Regions from separate parts of the Paenibacillus vortex V453 genome, predicted to be linked through region 1. Evidence: a T-box and tRNA genes for the amino acid it is inferred to sense, from the RefSeq annotation. Region 1 holds a T-box; the other regions hold tRNA genes.
The links. A T-box is a leader RNA that pairs with one kind of tRNA and senses whether it is charged. The one in region 1 lies ahead of leuS (leucine--tRNA ligase), so its partner is inferred to be a tRNA-Leu.
Positions count from the first base shown of each region.

Region 1 (4,632 bases):
CAGCTTATAGAAAGCCTCCTGTCTTATATCAGCAGGCCGCTCGAGATACTGGAATCGCACACGCGAATCACTTCCGATTTCTCCAGCTGCGGGCCTGCTTTTTTAAGTTTATTCATGGAAAAATGGATCGACGCTGCCGTTGAAATGACCGGTATCGACCGTAAGACCCTCAATGCATTAGCCGGTGAAATGCTGCTTGGCACCGGCAAGCTGCTAACGGAGGAGGGCTTCTCCCCCGAGCAGCTGCAAGAGCGGGTGGCGGTTCCCGGAGGCATCACCGCCCAGGCTTTGACACTGCTTGAGTCAAACCTGAACGGACTGTTCTACCAATTGATCCAGACCACACACGACAAGTATGAGGAGGATCTGGCAAAACTGGATGCTGCCTTCGGTTTTACGATTAACCGGCCACGATATTGACCAGTTTACCCGGTACGGCAATGATTTTGCGTACACTCTTTCCTTCCAGCGCCTGCTTGACATTCGGAAGGGAGAGGCTATGTTGTTGCATGGCTTCTTGATCCATGTCTTTCGCGATTTTGGCACGTTCTACGATTTTGCCGTTGACTTGAACAACAATCTCAACTTCTGCCTCTACGGTCCAAGCCTCGTCAAAATCAGGCCATGGCTCATAGGTTACACTCTCGCTGTAGCCTAAACGGCTCCACAGCTCTTCAGCCAGGTGAGGCGCAAGCGGGGAAAGCAGTTGAACGAAGCTCTTCATGGCCTTCCGTGGAAGCTCATCCGTCTTGTATCCCTCGTTGATGAATATCATCAGCTGGCTGATTGCTGTGTTAAAGCGCAGATGCTCGAAATCATCGGTCACTTTCTTGATCGTTTTGTGCAGCGTACGTTTGAATTCGTCCGTACCCTCGCCCTCAACGATTCTAGGATTCAATTGACCGTCGTCACCGATGAACAGGCGCCATACACGGGAGAGGAAGCGATGCGTTCCCTCAACGCCGTTGGTGTTCCATGGCTTGGTCGCTTCCAGCGGCCCCATGAACATCTCGTATACGCGCAGCGTATCGGCTCCATACTCGTTAACGATGTCATCCGGGTTGATGACATTGCCACGGGATTTACTCATTTTTTCATTATTGTTGCCAAGAATCATGCCCTGATTGACAAGCTTCTGGAATGGCTCCTTCGTATCAACAACACCCAGGTCATACAATACTTTGTGCCAGAAGCGCGCATACAGCAAGTGAAGCACGGCATGCTCCACGCCACCGATGTACAAGTCAACCGGAAGCCACTCCTTCTGCTTCTCCTTGGAGCACAATTCATCATGGTTGTCAGGATCGATGTAACGCAGATAATACCAGCAGCTGCCTGCCCATTGCGGCATCGTATTGGTCTCGCGGCGGGCTTTCATGCCGGTTTCAGGATCTACCGTTTCCACCCACTCCGTAACGTTAGCCAGCGGTGATTCACCGGTACCGGACGGCTTGATCTGATCGACATCCGGGAGAAGCAGCGGAAGCTGATCCTCCGGCACGGTCTTCATCGTTCCGTCTTCCAGATGCAGGATCGGAATCGGCTCGCCCCAATAGCGCTGACGGCTGAACAGCCAGTCACGCAGACGGTAAGTTACCTTCTTCTGACCCTTGCCCTCTTTTTCCAGCCATTCATTCATCGCTTGAATAGCCGCTTCATTATCCAGCCCGTTCAGGAAACCGGAATTCACATGCTCGCCACTGCCGGTGTAGGCTTCCTCTTCAACATTTCCACCCTGAACGACTTCAATAATCGGAAGACCAAACTGTTTGGCAAATTCCCAGTCACGGCTGTCGTGACCCGGAACCGCCATAATGGCTCCTGTTCCGTAACCTGCCAGCACATAGTCCGCAATCCAGATCGGCACTTTAGCGCCGCTCACCGGATTAATGGCGTATGCTCCGGTAAAGACACCGGTTTTGTCTTTTGCCAAATCCGTCCGCTCCAGATCACTTTTACGGGAAGCCTGAACTTGATAAGCCTTGACCGCTTCGCGCTGATCCGCTGACGTAATTTTGTCCACGAGGTCATGCTCCGGTGCCAGCACACAGTAGGTAGCGCCGAACAGTGTATCCGGGCGGGTTGTAAATACCTCCAGATGGCCATCGTAACCCTCGATGTCAAAACGAACCTCGGCACCCGTGGATTTGCCAATCCAATTGCGCTGCATATCCTTCAGGCTTTCGCTCCAGTCCAGCTCATCCAGATCCTCAAGCAGGCGTTCTGCATACTTCGGTAATACGCAGAATCCACTTGACGCATCGGCTTGCGAACGACCGGATGTCCTCCGCGCTCACTCTTGCCATCGATGACCTCTTCGTTCGCCAGCACGGTACCGAGTGCTTCGCACCAGTTAACCGGCACTTCAGCCACATAAGCCAAGCCGCGGTTATAGAGCTGGATAAAGATCCACTGGGTCCATTTGAAATATTCCGGATCGGTGGTGCTGATCTCCCGGTCCCAGTCATACGAGAATCCGAGGGATTTGATCTGGCGCCGGAACGTATCGATATTTTGCACGGTGAACTCGCGGGGATGCTTGCCTGTGTCCATCGCATACTGTTCTGCAGGGAGTCCGAAAGCATCCCATCCCATGGGATGCAGCACATTGTAACCTCGCATCCGTTTGTAACGGGACACGATATCTGTTGCCGTGTATCCTTCCGGATGCCCTACATGCAGGCCTACGCCGGATGGATATGGGAACATATCCAGTGCGTAAAACTTCGGTTTGGATGATGCCTCTTCGGTTTTAAACGTTTTTTTCTCGTCCCAGTACTGCTGCCACTTCGGTTCGATGGCCTGCGGGATATAGCCGTGGCCGGTTGTCTGATTGTCCGTCATACTTCAATGCTCCTCCTTCACATTCGAGAGACAAGGCCTGATGCCATTGTCCAAAAACAAAAAAACCTCATCATCCATAGCGTTGATCGCTAGGGACGAGAGGTTTGATTCCCGTGGTACCACCCTAGTTAGCCAAAGGCATACTTTGCCTTTCACTCCCTTTGCATCCTTATCGCGGATGAGACGACAATGCTTCATCGGCCAGTTGCTGAAATAGCCATTCAGCGGCCGGGTTAACATCATTGCTCCGAGGCGAGTTCATTCCTATCGTCAACCGGTTTTCACCAAACACCGGCTCTCTGCATGATCGAATGCGGAAGTACTAATCCTCATCATCGCTTTCATATTACCATTTTAATGTGGCTATTATACCCAAAATGTACGATCAAGTCAACGAAAGTTCATCTCCGCTCCTGCGGTAATGCTCCGGTGTCGTTCCGACCATTGATTTGAACATCCGGCTGAAATGAGCCAGATGCTTAAACCCGGATGCCTGGCTGACCTCCGTTATGCTCAGATAAGGGTGAAGCCGCAGTAAAATTTTAGCCTGGTTGATCCGCCGGTGATACAAATATTTAAACACCGTTGTTCCCGTCACCTCCTTGAATAAGGAGGATAGATAATGCTTGGTAATATGCATATCGCGGGCGATTCTCTCCAGCGTCAGATCGTGCATATAATTTTCCTCGACAAACGATACCACATGCTGGACATGCCGCTCCTTCTCTGAGATCGAGTCCTGACCCTGTACAGCGGCCTGACACCAGCCTGCAATGACGTACATCAGCTCCTGGATGCGCAAGGTCATGCGTTCCTGGCGGTAGTGGGTCGTGGACGCTGACAGGCGATGAATATCGGCCAGCAGGGCCTCGAACTCTTCCCGATTGGTCCCGGTTAGGGTCATACGATGATTCCGGAGCGTATCGAAGGGATCCAGCAGGATCGTCTTGGCCGATTCCGACAGCCCCTTGCACACCCAGGCCGGGTCAAAATGCAGAATGCTTCTTACGTATCTGGAATCGGGTTCCACACTAGGACAATGAAGCGTCAAACCATTCATCAGCAGCAGATCCCCCGGCTTCAGCGCAAAGACAGAGTCACCGATTAGATAGGTGCAGCATCCCTCGTGAAAATAATAGATTTCATAAAAGGCGTGGGAATGGAATTGCCCGCTGATAAGGGGCTGTTCATTATAATAGCTCAGATCTATTGGCTCTTTCAGCTGCATCCACTCGAAGCTTGGCAGCCCTTTGGATGATGACGAGGACATAAGAGAATCGCCCCTTTAGCGGCCTGGGGTTGTAGAACCCCTGAACATCGCGGAGTTTTTCTCTATTATATATGATTTTCTTGAATGCGCATGGCTTCATTCTGAGCAATCACGCATAATTCGCCGGCCTTGAAGGCGTGCTCCTGGGACATGGCAAACTCGGTCCGTTCCAGACAATCCAGGATCAGCTCTCCGAAAAACGGATAGCCTACCTTGCCCTGCAGCTCCATATGAAACTCCCCTTCGCCGTTAACCAAATACAGATGATCGCCTTGTGGATGTCTGGCAATATCAATGTATTTACGAAGTTCGATATATCCGTCCGTTCCCAAAATAACGGTTCTTCCGTCGCCCCAGGTACCAAGGCCCCCAGGCGTCAGCCAATCGACACGGAAATAATTCGTGGCCCCATTGTCTCCGAGAAGTGTCGCATCTCCGAAATCCTCCAGCTCCGGGTAGGCCGGATTCGCATAATTGCCCACCTTGCTGCTGAGCACCTTGGCATCGCGGCAGCCTGC
Region 1 is NZ_ADHJ01000017.1:176,688-181,319, reverse strand. Features, by position in the region: gene comER (late competence protein ComER) at 1-420, shown strand, start outside; partial or broken gene leuS (leucine--tRNA ligase) at 401-2,844, opposite strand; T-box leader at 2,933-3,189, opposite strand; gene PVOR_RS09725 (AraC family transcriptional regulator) at 3,230-4,114, opposite strand; gene PVOR_RS09720 (Gfo/Idh/MocA family protein) at 4,180-4,632, opposite strand, start outside.

Region 2 (4,632 bases), on a different contig from region 1:
TAACAAGGGGTGGCGGTTTCATGATCGTAAAAAGCCGTTTTATAATGTCCATTCTGCTGTCGGTCCTATTGCTGAGTGCTTGTTCGGCCAAACCTGACGCAGCCAATCGGTATGAAAAGGAAATTCCGCTGATCGCCGAGGTTAATATCCCCGACACACTATCCGTGAGTCAACCGGAGACCATCGAGATCATCCTTACCCAGGGCGGCCAAAGAGTGCCGGATGCGGACTTTGTCCATTACGAGCTGTGGAGCCATGACGGCTCCCTGCGTGAGCCTATGACGGATGCGGTAGAGGTAGGAGAAGGTGTGTATACAGTAACCAAAACCTTCGATAAAGAGGGGCTTTATTTCTTTAAACTTCATTGCGGCAATAACGGCTCCATCATCATTCCCCAAAAACCGTTCGCCGTCGGAGCATTGTCCGAGGCAGAGCTTGCCTATCTCCAAGCGGAAACCCCGACATTTCAAGAAGGCACAGCTGAACATCAGCATTAAAAATAAGACTTGATCTAGGATAAAAACCGGCGCCGAATCTCCGGCGTCGGAACCATGCATTCGTTGGAGCGTCCAAACCAGCGGTAACGGTTCTTTGCTACCCAGCGGTACACCAGGTTCCGTAAGACAGGCGGAATCAGGATGAGCGCATACGACAGCGACCATGGAAAGCGAAGACGCCGTGCAATGCGAAGAGCACCTGTCGACCTTGTATAATACTTCCCATTTTCAATCAATATCATCGTTTCGGTTGACTCTCCATCAAATCCCCCTTGGCGCAGCAGCTCCTGTCCAATCTCCGATTGCAGCGAAGCAAAGCGGAACGCCCCCGCAGGATCTCTCCGAATAATGAATTGGGTCAACCCCTGGCACAAATGGCACACGCCATCGATCAGCACAACGGCATAGTCCTCATTATTTACGATGCGTTGATCCTCCATAGTTCGCAGCCTCCTCGTATTATATAAAAAAACACGTCTCTCGACGTACTTTCTCAGACAACAGATTGCATACAGCAAAACTCATTCTTGCAAGTTAAGATTAGCAAGCCGCTAATCGAATAGTTTACACTTTCTTCCTTAAAGAAAAAACGCAGGAGCCCTCTCCTACGCTTGATCAAGTACGCTATTTTTGGTTTTACTACTCAGCAGCTTTACTCAGCCACTCGCCGTCTTTCATCTGCTGGTCGAATTCGTTCGAGAATTTCTCCATGCATTTGCATATGAAATCTTTACGACAAACCGGGCAAGGTACTTTCCCAAGTCGGCTGAGCGCAGTCAGTTTCCATTCCGGGAAGCGGTTGTAGAATACGCGAATATCCGTTCCGTCAGCCGTGTGGATAATGAATTCGTATAGCCCTTCTTTGTCATTGCTTCCAGCTGTGGTCACACTTGCAATATGCGGTCTGTATGGCATGTCATCACCCGTTTATTTTATTTAAATTCCTTATGACTGGTTTGTACTTTCTGGTACTTAGTCATATTAAAGAATTTTAGAGGTGATGTCAACCGAAGAACACATCCAGGATCGAGCCAAGCTGGCCTCGCTTTTTCCCTTCCAATATATCCGGGTTGAACACTTCCACATATCCGCAGTTTGTGCAGGAAACAAACAGGAAATGGTTGTGCTGAATATCAAACATCTTGCTTAGTCCTGCTCCCGACATGGAGACCTCCTTCGTCTGGCAGTGATTGCCTCCGCATTTACTGCACACAAACCGTTCCTCGATCATTTGTTCAATACGCATCCCAGGTGCCCCTTTCTCAATACTTAATCATAAGGAGAAATACGGAGTTTCATGTAAAAAGTTTCATATATGCAAGCTGAGCTGACAAAAAAAGATGACCCTCATATAAGAGAGTCATCCCCATTTCTTATTCTTGTTCTTATGGTTAGCTTACGCTTAACTCCACGTCGATGTTGCCTCGGGTTGCCTTGGAATAGGGGCAGAACGCATGCGCTTTTTTGGCGAGGTCCTCGGCCTGGCTTCGTTCGATACCCGGCATTTCAATCTTCAGCTTCACCGCAAGCTTGAAGCCGTCAGCACCTTCGTCTTTTCCGATCATCACCTGGGAGTGGATCACAACATCCTTAAGCTGCACGCCTTCTTTACGGGCTATATTAGCCAAGGCGCTTTCGTAACAAGCCCCGTATCCAGCCGCAAACAGCTGCTCCGGGTTGGTTCCATCCCCGCCGGGTCCTCCCAGTTCCTTCGGCATGCTTAATTTGTGATGAAGAACTCCATCCGTAGATTCAACGGAACCTTCACGTCCTCCAATGACTTTTACATCTGCTGTGTATAATGGTTTCATGCTCGTTCATCTCCTTCATACCCTATTATGATCTCTACATGTACTCTTTAAACTTATGGCACAGATTGAAACGACAAATAGGGCAGTTCTCAGGAAACACCTTATTTACCAATCATAAAAAACAGCAAAAAAAGCTGTGATTCAAATGGATGATTCCACTTCAATCACAGCTTTTTCTAAAGTATGCGGTAGAGAGGACTCGAACCTCCACGGGTATACACCCACTACCCCCTCAAGATAGCGTGTCTGCCATTCCACCACTACCGCATAATATAAGGGAAGTTCTGTAGCGAACATTCCCTATTATACTGTTCTGCAATACAAAAGTAAAGAGTTAATTATTGAGCTCCAAATTCGGCACCTGCATAGCTATGTCTTGTCATTTCTCTTATCCTTGCGGTAAGCAGAAAATTCAATATATTCGCGGATGAACTCCTTCTCATTCTCTGCAAGTCCCGACATGGCAAGATCAGCCGCTTCCGGGTCCACTTCATATTCTCCCCGGGATTCCCTGACCCGAGTATTGGGACTGCCCTTGCCAATGATCAGCCAATCCAAACTCACGGAGAAGAATGCAGCGATCTCAATCAATTTATTTGTGCTCGGCGTTGTTTTCCCCCTCTTCCAGTCACCAAAATTTCCTGTGCTGATCCCGAGGGTTTCGCAAAACGCCTTCTTGGTCATACCCCGGCTTTCTATGAGATGTTCGATTCGTTGGTAAATAGACTGCATTAAACAACCGCCTTCCTATTCTCTCTAAAAAGAAAATATCTTATGTACGTAATTTTTTCTTGCACAATGACTTAATTAAGTGTATAATCAATATATATTGCCTAAATTATACCATAGTACTCATAGATCGTTGTATCTTTTACTCATGAGTCTATTTAGTACGAGGAGCGAGTAATTTTGCCCTACGATACCATAATCACATCTTGGAACAATGCGGTTCACTCCTTGAACAAGGGACTGATGATCATTACCCCCGACGGCATCATCGACAAAATGAACGATCCGCTCATTGCCATGGCCGAACAATACGGTGTTTCCCCTGAGTTCAAGTGGCAGGGGACATCCTTTTTTGATATCACTTCCCAGCAGTTGGGACAGGCCTCATTCGATCATTTTTTTGATGTGGTGGACTTCCCTGCCATCAAGGATGTTATAGCAGGAAAGCTGCCTGAATATTCCTTTGAATATGCAGTGAACGGGAACGGTCAAGATATCTGGGTGCTATGCGAGGTCATGCCGCTGCTTATGAGTGATGACAACCTTATCCATGGAGCCATGCTCTCCTTCACTGACATTACGAAGTTTAAGCACAAGGAGCTGCTGCTGGAGCAAGCACTGGCCCACAGCTATCCCTTGCCGGGACACATTCCGATCTGTGCCGTATGCAAATACGTGCGCCATGCCGAAGAATGGGAGCCGGTCGAGAGCTATTTGGAGAGTCGTCTCCCGATTGAATTCACACATGATATTTGTCCCGATTGCATCCGCAGATTATACCCCAAATATTCCTCCATCCTGGATGATCCCCAGATACCTGATTAGATGAATACATAATACAGCACAAATAAGCAGCTTCGTCATCCGAATAATACGGAAGGCGAATCTGCTTATTCATCATTCGGCGATCTTTCGTATATTACGCGTTCACAAAACGAAGCAGAGGGCTTATGAGAGCCGGCAGCACCGATACATGCCCTTCCCCCTCAATTTCGGTAAAAGCGGTCTCCAGCACGTCTTCTTGCCCCTTGAGAAACGCATACAGCTCTCTGGCGTCTTGAACCATGGACGGTTTCTCCTGAGCTCCGACATATATGTGCAGCTCTTTGCGCTGTCCAGTTTGCAGTATACGCGCTTTCCCTTCTTCCCATTGCTTGTACAGCATGTAGTTCTTCCACCATACGGAGGGACATGCCGCTATGTACCGCTGAAAGGCCTGCGGCCTGGTAAACAGTGTATGCAAGGTAAAATAACCCCCCAGCGAGTGCCCAAATAACGCCTGCTTCGCAAGGTTTACCGGATACTGCCGTTCTACTGCTGGCTTCAGCTGATCCTCGATGAACGCATGGAATGCCTCGACACCGCCTGTCTCCGGCCATTGAAATCCATTGGGACGGACCGGCAGCTCATCGGTATCGGCATATTCCGTAAAGTTATAGAAACGCTCATTACTCACGATAGGACTGTCGCTGTCAAAGCCGATGCCCACAATAAGAGCCGCAGGGATGCCGCGGGGCGTACGAGACTGAATGCGAATCGCCTCTGCAAGCGATCCGAAGGTAGCATTGGCATCCAGTGAATACAACACAGGATAC
Region 2 is NZ_ADHJ01000047.1:12,971-17,602, forward strand. Features, by position in the region: gene PVOR_RS25135 (FixH family protein) at 21-497, shown strand; gene PVOR_RS25140 (thiol-disulfide oxidoreductase DCC family protein) at 512-937, opposite strand; gene PVOR_RS25145 (hypothetical protein) at 1,137-1,412, opposite strand; gene PVOR_RS25150 (zinc ribbon domain-containing protein) at 1,501-1,743, opposite strand; gene PVOR_RS25155 (organic hydroperoxide resistance protein) at 1,889-2,308, opposite strand; tRNA gene PVOR_RS25160 (tRNA-Leu) at 2,493-2,575, opposite strand; gene PVOR_RS25165 (helix-turn-helix domain-containing protein) at 2,678-3,040, opposite strand; gene PVOR_RS25170 (hypothetical protein) at 3,218-3,862, shown strand; gene PVOR_RS25175 (alpha/beta hydrolase) at 3,957-4,632, opposite strand, start outside.
Region 2: it has a tRNA-Leu gene. The T-box ahead of leuS (leucine--tRNA ligase) is inferred to sense a tRNA for this amino acid. The anticodon was not compared.

Region 3 (4,632 bases), on a different contig from region 1:
ATATCCTCTTCAGAGAAGAACTGCTGGAGAAATCACCATTGATCTGTCAGCCTGCACCTTCCCGCTTCATGAAACGCACCCTGACACGTTCTCCGGTCAGCAATCGAATTCTGACAGGCCTGTGCATGGTTCATGATTTGTCGGTAAGCGATGTCAGCCGCTGGATCGGCGTCCATCCCGGCACGTTCCGCAAATGGCTGCATCAAGGCACCGTACCATCCGCGGCATTTCAGGAAAAAGCGGAACAGTTCTTCCGTATCCCTAAATCTGTTCTGTTCGCAGATTGCGCATTGAAGCAAGATTCTCCTAAATGAAGTTATCATGATTTTTAATAACCATACTTAAGATGACGAACCAAACGCCCAGCAGGCCGGATTTGATCCGGCTTGGCTGGGCTTATTTTTTGTTAAGGCATATTTGGAAGAGATCAGGGAATACAAGTAACATCGAGAATCGCGGCATCCAGAATGGAGGTGACTCACGCATGAAGTTGCGCCATAAGGAAATTGGCGGGGCATTGGGATTATTGGCCGGAACTACGATGGGCAGCGGCATCGGATTTCTGCTCGGCTGGCACTCTTACGATCTGATAGTTCTGGTTGCCTTCTTCGGTTTATTCGGAATTACAGCCGGGCGGTGGGCTGGCTCCCGCATTGTATTCAAAGAGTTTCCGTAAACGTAAAAATCAATTGCCAAGCTCCACATTCTACAACCCCCTGCCCAAGATGCAGTACAGCAAAAAAGCAGACAAGGAAACCATTCGCTTCCCCGTCTGCTTTTTCTCATTTTGAGAAAACCCTCACCCGCGGTTTTTCACAATTCAAAGCGATTTATCATCCATCGGCTCCCCTGCATAGCCCGTTGAATACTCATGAAAATAATCCTCGCCTAAGGTTGTATCCGGTATATCCATTTCTCTCCAGGTCTTTCCTCCATCCTCTGTTATGGCCTGACCACTGAATCCACTTTCTGGTGATATGAAATGGAGAAAATCCCCATTCGGCGTGCTTCCAATCCGGTCCCATGTCTGCCCGCCATTGGTTGTGCGGTAGAGATCGTTATTCTCCATAACGGTCCAAGCCTGCTTGCCGTTCAGTGCAAAGATTTGACGCACGGTTCCCTTCAGCTGAGCTTGAACCTCCCATTCCGTACCACCGTTATCACTATATGCAATCCAGCCTTCTCCGCCTATCCATCCCGTTTTATGATTAACCAGCCTGACTGCCGTCACATCCGCTAAATCCACATCGGGCTGTAAGGCCGAAGCTTTCTGGTCATTCGTATGATTCTGTTCTGCATCGGCACTATGATCTCCGGCGTCATCAGCTTCACCCGCAGCATGATTCGAGTTGGCAGGAGATTCTCCCTCAGGGTTAGCTCTGTTCGGAGCATTCGGGGATTGCTCCGGCACCGGAGCTTGGGCCCCATCCCCTCCATCCGATGGCTGGCAGCCTGCAACCAGGCCCACAACGATAAGCAGCAGTAAAATAAAGCCAAACCCAATTCGAGGTTTTATCATATGATCACACCCCTTGCATTCAAAGTATTAATCGGCTACAACGGTTAACGGGTCCTCTATACTATATATCCAACTCCATCAATTTCACCCAAATGAAGAACACACTCTCATCTTTAGTATAACGCGATTTCTCTCTGAATAGGAACGAAAAAAGCTGCTCTTCAAGTAGAAATTCACTTGAAAAACAGCTTAAGTTCTTGGATGCGGTCGAGAGGACTCGAACCTCCACGGGGGTTAGCCCACACGGACCTGAACCGTGCGCGTCTGCCAATTCCGCCACGACCGCGTATTATGTAAGCCGGTGTTGTGTTGATCACCGTAATTAAGAGTATATTACGCAAGAAGTTAAAAAGCAAGCATTATTTTTTAGGAAAATGTCGAAACCGGATATTCCGCATAATTTCAACATTTCAACCCGGCGCCAGATCGTCCATTGGTCAAGAATGATTCTGGAGAATACCCTCGTTTACTCATCCTCCACAGGGTATGTTTATTCGAGAAACCCCTCATACTAAAGTAACCAAGCTCTGGAACCTGTAGTATATACTTTACGAAGTGCGAGGACATAACGATGTATATGAAGAAATATGGAATCACCTTCCTGATGGGCTCACTCTGTCTTGCCTTCACCGTAATCACCGACATCCTGTTCGGTTTCCCATGGACTAACTTTATCATCAATTGGAAATTCACGCTGTTCTCCATTGTAGAAAAATGGACTGTTATCCTGCTGCTGATCTTATTGTTCGTTCCGGATGTATATCAATTCTTCAAAAAGAAAAAGTCCCGACATGCAAGCCAATCCTAATCCTCTTATAATAGGATGTGGCTCACGAAGCGGGACTTGAATTGGAATTAGGTTCGGATCTGGATTTGGATTTGGATTTCATCCTCCGTACCAGGATGCGGATCATCACCAGAATAACCAAGACAGCAGGAATGACAATCGTGAATACAGGGAGCACGGTATACAGATACTTGCTCCCTTTCATAAGATGTTCGCTATAGGAGCGCGACAGAACCATCGAATTCCCCAGTATGATTACAGCATAGGGATAGATTAGTTTTTTGTACGGAATCTTAAACAGCTCCGATGTGCACATCAGCGCCGCATAATAATACAAACTTATTTTGAAAAACACGCCAATGATTAATACCATCACCACGAGTATTTCTGTTCGCTCGATAAACTCGGAAATATTGGCCTTGCCGACCATGGTAAGCAGCGGAAATACCGAACGCTCGGTAATATTCGTTCCCAGCACTGAAATGGTAATGGCTGAGGTCTGCGCCAGCATGACACCGCAAAATAATATCGCCAAATAACCGGCCTTAATCCCTGTTTTCTTCTGATTCAAGGCAGGCATTAAGACTGTAGCAACAATAAGCTCCGCGAATGGAAAGTGAATGTTTTTCTCCACTACGGATTTCAAGATCGGCCCCGTGCCTTCTCCCATCACAGGCAGCAAACGCTGCAGGTCCACAATCCCGGCAAACAGGATGACCAACAAGCTAAACCCTCCGATAATCAATACGACGGCTAAGAAGATCAGCGCAGTACGGGCGAGCACCTCAATCCCTTTGCCCAGCACGTACGCAACCGTCATCACCATGATAAGATTTACGATAAGCAGGGGAGTCTCCTTCAGCGCTGCCGATGCCATCACCAGAAGTCCTCCGTCAACAAACATCTCTGGAAGCCGTATGCAAGTAGAACACACCGTACGACAATCCGACAAATCCCCCTAAATATTTCCCGAGCAATATTCGGTAATATACAGTCGGAAGTTTATCGGGAAACAGGGAGTAGAGAAAAGCGTTCATTGAGAAAAGCAGCAGACCCATGATCATGCCGATCAGCATCGCGATCCATGAATCCTTACCGGCTTGCAATCCAAGATTCACGACAAGCGTGGTTCCAAATTGAAACAGGACCAACAGTGAGAAGAATTGGAGCGGACTAATTCTCACCTTCTCCATACGGCTCCTCCTTTTCGTTACTCGATGTGGATGTCGTGTTTAAAGGAACGATCTCTCATCTGTGAATTTCGCACAACCGAGTTTACTTGGTATTCAACCTGAATTCGCGGATAAATCACATCCCAGCGGTCTTTCAATTCCCGCCAGACCGCCGGTTTGGTCCGTTCGATTACGTGACTGAATCCCAAAATGTCACTATCCAATCTCTTGCTTTTTTCTACTGCTTTTTTCAAAATTCGCACAACCTCTTTGTTGACAGCCTCTTCAAGAATCTTCATCGTATGAGGGTCCCTCAGATCAATACTGCTGTTCACTTCCCGGATCGAGAGGTTCGGCTCAACAAAAATTCGAATGATTGGCTGCAGCGGATCCTGAAGTTCGGCTTCAATTCGGGTCTTGGAGCGCATGACATCGAAAGCGACTTCACCTTGTCCATTTTCAAGTTTGATATGCAATGGCGTTTTTTGCATTTTATCCCTGATCCACACGGTCCCGCGGCTCTCTTCCTTCGTCATCCAGCCCTTGAGTTTTCCGCCTTTGAAAACAGCCAGATTGGAGATGACGGCTAACCCGTCGCTCTTCGCACTCTCCAAATTCGATTTCTTAGCTGCCCCCTCTTTGCTCCCTTCGATAATGACACCATTAATAATCGGTCCACCTCCAGGCGTAAGCATCCCCCGGATAACATCATCCACTTCAACCCGAAAGTTCTCGCTTAACTGTCTGGAGGTCAAATCGATCTTCTGTGCCAATGCGAAGGCTGTAATCTTCCCGATAGGAGTCAATACAGCGACAACCTCCTCGGCCCGCTGCCCCTTCCCGGCAACCAGAATTTCAGCTGTCAACCTGATATCGGAATCCCGATCCAGATAATCAAATAAATCGACGATGCCGTTCCTCGCGACATCATCAGATATGACAATTAAGCCCGTATGCGCCAGCGATATAATTCGCGGTACTTTTCGGGATGTATTGCGCATCGCTTCAATAACGGTTTTACCGGATGCTTGGTAGACTGATGTCGGTGTGGCCCCTCTTCCTGCTTTTCCGGAGATCTCATCGGCAACCACTGTTTGAAAAGAGATCAAGTACTGACTCTTGCTCTCCATCCAATCGATACCGATGCCGGATAC
Region 3 is NZ_ADHJ01000040.1:37-4,668, forward strand. Features, by position in the region: partial or broken gene PVOR_RS22255 (helix-turn-helix domain-containing protein) at 1-314, shown strand, start outside; gene PVOR_RS32225 (hypothetical protein) at 347-676, shown strand; gene PVOR_RS22265 (WD40/YVTN/BNR-like repeat-containing protein) at 821-1,519, opposite strand; tRNA gene PVOR_RS22270 (tRNA-Leu) at 1,722-1,805, opposite strand; gene PVOR_RS22275 (hypothetical protein) at 2,091-2,327, shown strand; gene PVOR_RS22280 (GerAB/ArcD/ProY family transporter) at 2,350-3,210, opposite strand; gene PVOR_RS32655 (GerAB/ArcD/ProY family transporter) at 3,200-3,499, opposite strand; gene PVOR_RS22285 (Ger(x)C family spore germination protein) at 3,517-4,632, opposite strand, start outside.
Region 3: it has a tRNA-Leu gene. The T-box ahead of leuS (leucine--tRNA ligase) is inferred to sense a tRNA for this amino acid. The anticodon was not compared.

Region 4 (4,632 bases), on a different contig from region 1:
CTCAGCAATTTTATTATCGGCAAAGTCATCCTTAATCTTATACTTAGCGTTCTGATTTATATCGGATTTTTAATTATTGGACTGCCCTATTCCTTGCTGTTAACCGTGATCTCCTTCTTCTTGAATTTCATTCCGTATATCGGTGCGCTGCTTGCAACCATCCCTGTCGTTATCGTCGGGTTCATTGAAGCTCCGTCCATCGCCATATGGTCTGTCGTAGTCATTGTGATCGCACAGCAAATTCAAGATAATATTCTGACCCCCGTAATCTATGGCAAACAGCTCGATATTCACCCTCTCACCACGGTGGTCCTTATTCTGGTAGGTGGGGATTTCTTCGGACTCCTCGGTATCCTGCTCGCTATTCCTGCCTATATGATCATTAAAATTCTCGTGGTGCGGATCTACGAACTCTTCCTTGCTGAAAAAGTAGAGGAGGCTTAAACGCTTCAAGGAATTCTGCTTATCCTTCATTCAAACAAAAAAAGGATGTCCCCGCCAACTTTACGATGGCTGCTGGGGACATCCTTTATTCAAATGATTACGCATTGCCCCGCAAGGACCGAACGACAAAATAATGCTCGTCCTTACGCAAAATCATTCCATTTGACAGCGTGACCGTCTCCTCATCATGAGAAGCAAGAACGGCCTGAGAGGAGACCAATTGATTGCCCCTCCATACCATCACACAAGATCCAAAGTAGACTGCATTATCAAATTGAATCGTATGATTCACGACATAACCGATAGAGTTTAGAGCCGGAGAAGAATTTCTCGGCATTATTCTATGAATGGAGCGAAACGGGATGACAAGCTCCCCCGGGCCAAGAATGACCTTCTCCTGAATGGGGTCCCATGATTTCAACACACCTTCAACCGTGCTTTTCGCCCCGTCTAAACGCTGAATGACAACATGACGACCGATCCAATGCTTCATGAAGGTCACCTCTCGCGGATTATTCAACTCCATCGCCCGATGTGCTTGGGATGTCCCAATTCACCGGATCCATACCCTTTTGCATTAAATAAGCATTCGATGCTGAAAATGGACGACTGCCGAAAAAACCTTTGTGCGCTGCAAATGGACTCGGATGACTGGACTCAAGCACCTTGTGCCGACTTCGGTCTATGAAAGAACCCTTCTTCTGTGCGTAACTGCCCCATAATATAAACACCATTGGCTGATCGCGTTCATTCAGCTTTGCAATAACGGTATCCGTGAATCGCTCCCACCCGATTCCTTTATGCGAATTGGGCTCACCTTCGCGTACCGTAAGAACCGCATTAAGCAGCAGCACCCCCTGATCAGCCCATGACTGCAAAGAGCCATGGTGCGGAACAGGTACACCCAAATCGGATGCCAGCTCCTTATGTATATTGCGCAGAGACGGAGGAATCGTAACTCCGGGTGAAACGGAAAAGCTTAATCCCTGTGCCTGCTTTCGTCCGTGATAGGGATCTTGTCCCAAAATAACGACTTTTGTGGATTCATACGATGTTTGGTGAAGAGCTCGAAATATATCTTCCTTAGGAGGATACACCGTGCTGCGCCGGTATTCCTCGTCCACCCGTTCCATCAACGCTTCAAAATAAGGCTTATCCATCTCTCCGTTCAGGATAACGTCCCAATCATTGTTAAACATCCGCATCTCTCCTCCCCTCCTCCTCACACAGGTCAGCGTGGAATTATAAAAGAATGCGATTTTTATAGAAAGGACTTTAACGTCTTCCATTCCGTTTGTTCCGATAATAGCCTTCGTACAAAAAAATTGACCTCTTGTCAATTTAAAAAATAAGCCGGCACCCATACAGGGGGCCGACTTATTTGCATCTTACCAGACGCTGTTATAATGCCGAGGACGGGGGTCGAACCCGTACGGTAGTCACCTACCGCAGGATTTTAAGTCCTGTGCGTCTGCCAATTCCGCCACCCCGGCATATTTTATCTTAGATTCGCTCTATTCAAATCACCATATGGGATTCATACCGATTAACGGAAAATTTTGCGATTCTTTTCGTTCTGGCGACAAAATCGATAATACCATGTCTAACCATATGATGTCAATATATGAAACTCATATTTTTTCGCATCACCCTGAATGCGATCCCCCATTTTTCTCGATTGCCCCGAGTCGCTGCTCTAATTCATCGATTCGATCGCGCTGCTCCGTTATGTCCAATGCTTTACCGGAAGCCTTTACCTTTGCCCAATCCACCACCCCCTGTAGCGGCTCACGTCAATCCCTTGGGCATTCGAACGATTACGTGATTGCATCTGGATCACTCCTTTCTACCATTACATGTTCTGCATGCGGAGCATGCTTGTGCGGATCGGTGTTTAATGTCGAACGGCGTCTGAGCCAGACATTAGGAATAATTTTACCGTGTTCACCAAATGATAAAGAAGCTTGCATGTCACATGCCAAGACTAGAACAGCAGAGAAAAGGATAATGATCACCATGAAAAAGCTCTCAACTGTTATATGGCTTACTCTCTCCCTCTCCCTGTGCCTTAACGAGCATGTTGTTGCAGATCATGTGCCGTCTGCTTCCAAGGGAAGAGACTACTATGAGGAACGCGGAGAGATCGTATGGGAAGTGCCCACACCCAGCAAAGTGATTGCCCTCACCTTTGATGATGGTCCGGATGCACACACGACCGTTGAAATTCTGGATCTGTTAAAACAATATGGCGCAAAGGCGACTTTCTTTGTTGTGGGCAACCGGGTGGAGAAACACCCCGATATCGTGGCTCGCGAGCTTCACGAAGGGCATGAAATAGGAAACCACTCCTACACCCATCCTCCCTTCCACAATATCAACGCCAGCAAATTAACCAGTGAACTGAACCGGACCCAGGAAGCGATTTTCAAAGCGACAGGCAGCAAAACCGTATTGTTCCGCCCGCCCGGTGGAAGTTACAATGAATCCATTGTAAGAACAAGCAAGGATATCGGTATGCTGACCGTATTGTGGTCATGGCACCAGGATACGCTGGATTGGCGAAAGCCCGGCGTCAACCGGATCGTCAAAAAGGTTCTGGATAACGCGCACAATGGAGACATCGTGCTTATGCACGATTTTGTCCCGACCAGTACACAGACGGTGGAGGCGCTCAGCGTGATTTTGCCGGAGCTGCAAAAGCGTGGCTTCACATTTGTTACTGTATCCGAGCTGCTCTCCTATCATGATAAATCGCATAAGTTTATTGAAGTAAACCACTGATTCATCCCATTGCAATGCTAAAATAACCGCTGCCTGCAGGAGGTAACGGTTATTTTTTATCAGCTGATTTCTCGCTGTTTCGGACATTCAAACTCCCACTTGAATATTTTAAATCCATTTGATAAGATACAGAACGAACGTTCAGTATAGAAAAATAATGACAATATCTATACGTATAAGGGGGGCGCTAATGAACAAAAAACAACAGCAGAGCGAAGACACCAAGCGGCGCATCGCTGAAGCGGCCAAAGCCCTCATTATGCAAAAAGGATACAAGTCGACCTCGATTGAGGAAATCGTAGAAGCAACAAGAAGCAGTAAGGGCAACATTTACTACCACTTTAAAAGCAAGGAAGGGCTGTTTCTGTATCTTATCGAGGAATGGGATCTGGAATGGGAGCAAAAGTGGAGCAGCAAAGAACATCAATATACCACCATCACGGACAAATTGTACGGCATCGCGGATCAATTGGTGTTTGATGATTTGAACCACCCGTTCTCCAAAGCACTGGATGAATTTCTGAGCAGCAGCGAGAGTATGAGCGAGGATGTGGAACAGCGGATTACCCAGATCATTCGGAATCGACTGGAATTTAATCAGAAAATGCTGCAGCAAGGGATTGATCAGGGTGAATTTGAGAACCATAACGTGGAGCACCTCTCAATTATATTTGAAAGCTTGATCGCGGGTTTAAGCCAGATGTCTCAAATGGCCAAGCTCGACAATGTGCTCGCGCTTTATCATTCTGCCATTCGTGTGCTCTTGTATGGTATCGCCAAGAAACCTGGCATGAATAACGGCAGATAAACTTTCCATTTTTTGTGGAATGTTACAAACCGAACGTTCAGTATGCAATTATAGTATGCAATTATATAAACATGTAAATCACGACAACACGTTGGATCGTCATTTATTTTTGGAGGAATCATCATGTCATTACTGCTGCGTAATAATGGAGCGATCCTGCTCCTCATGTTCAATATATTTTTAGTCTTTACCGGTATCGGTCTGGTCATACCCATTATGCCCACCTATATGACGGAGCTTAATATTAACGGCAGTACCGTGGGCATGCTCGTGGCTGCTTTTTCATTAACACAGCTGCTGTTCTCGCCACTCGCGGGCCGCTTGTCCGACTCCGTAGGACGTAAAAAAATTATCATCTCCGGTATGATTGTATTCGCCTTATCGGAATGGCTGTTCGGGGCTGCCAGCACGCCGACGCTGCTGTTTGCAGCCAGAATGCTTGGCGGCATAGGTGCCGCACTCATCATGCCTGCCATTATGGCCTACACGGCTGACGTGACTTCTAATGAGGAGCGTGCCAGAGGCATGGGCTTCATTAATGCTGCGATTACCACCGGATTCATTATCGGGCCGGGAATCGGGGGTTTCATTGCTGAGTT
Region 4 is NZ_ADHJ01000018.1:3,921-8,552, reverse strand. Features, by position in the region: gene PVOR_RS10465 (AI-2E family transporter) at 1-444, shown strand, start outside; gene PVOR_RS10460 (hypothetical protein) at 542-937, opposite strand; gene PVOR_RS10455 (uracil-DNA glycosylase) at 957-1,643, opposite strand; tRNA gene PVOR_RS10450 (tRNA-Leu) at 1,852-1,937, opposite strand; gene PVOR_RS32515 (hypothetical protein) at 2,091-2,216, opposite strand; gene PVOR_RS10445 (polysaccharide deacetylase family protein) at 2,461-3,225, shown strand; gene PVOR_RS10440 (TetR/AcrR family transcriptional regulator) at 3,416-4,033, shown strand; gene PVOR_RS10435 (MFS transporter) at 4,157-4,632, shown strand, end outside.
Region 4: it has a tRNA-Leu gene. The T-box ahead of leuS (leucine--tRNA ligase) is inferred to sense a tRNA for this amino acid. The anticodon was not compared.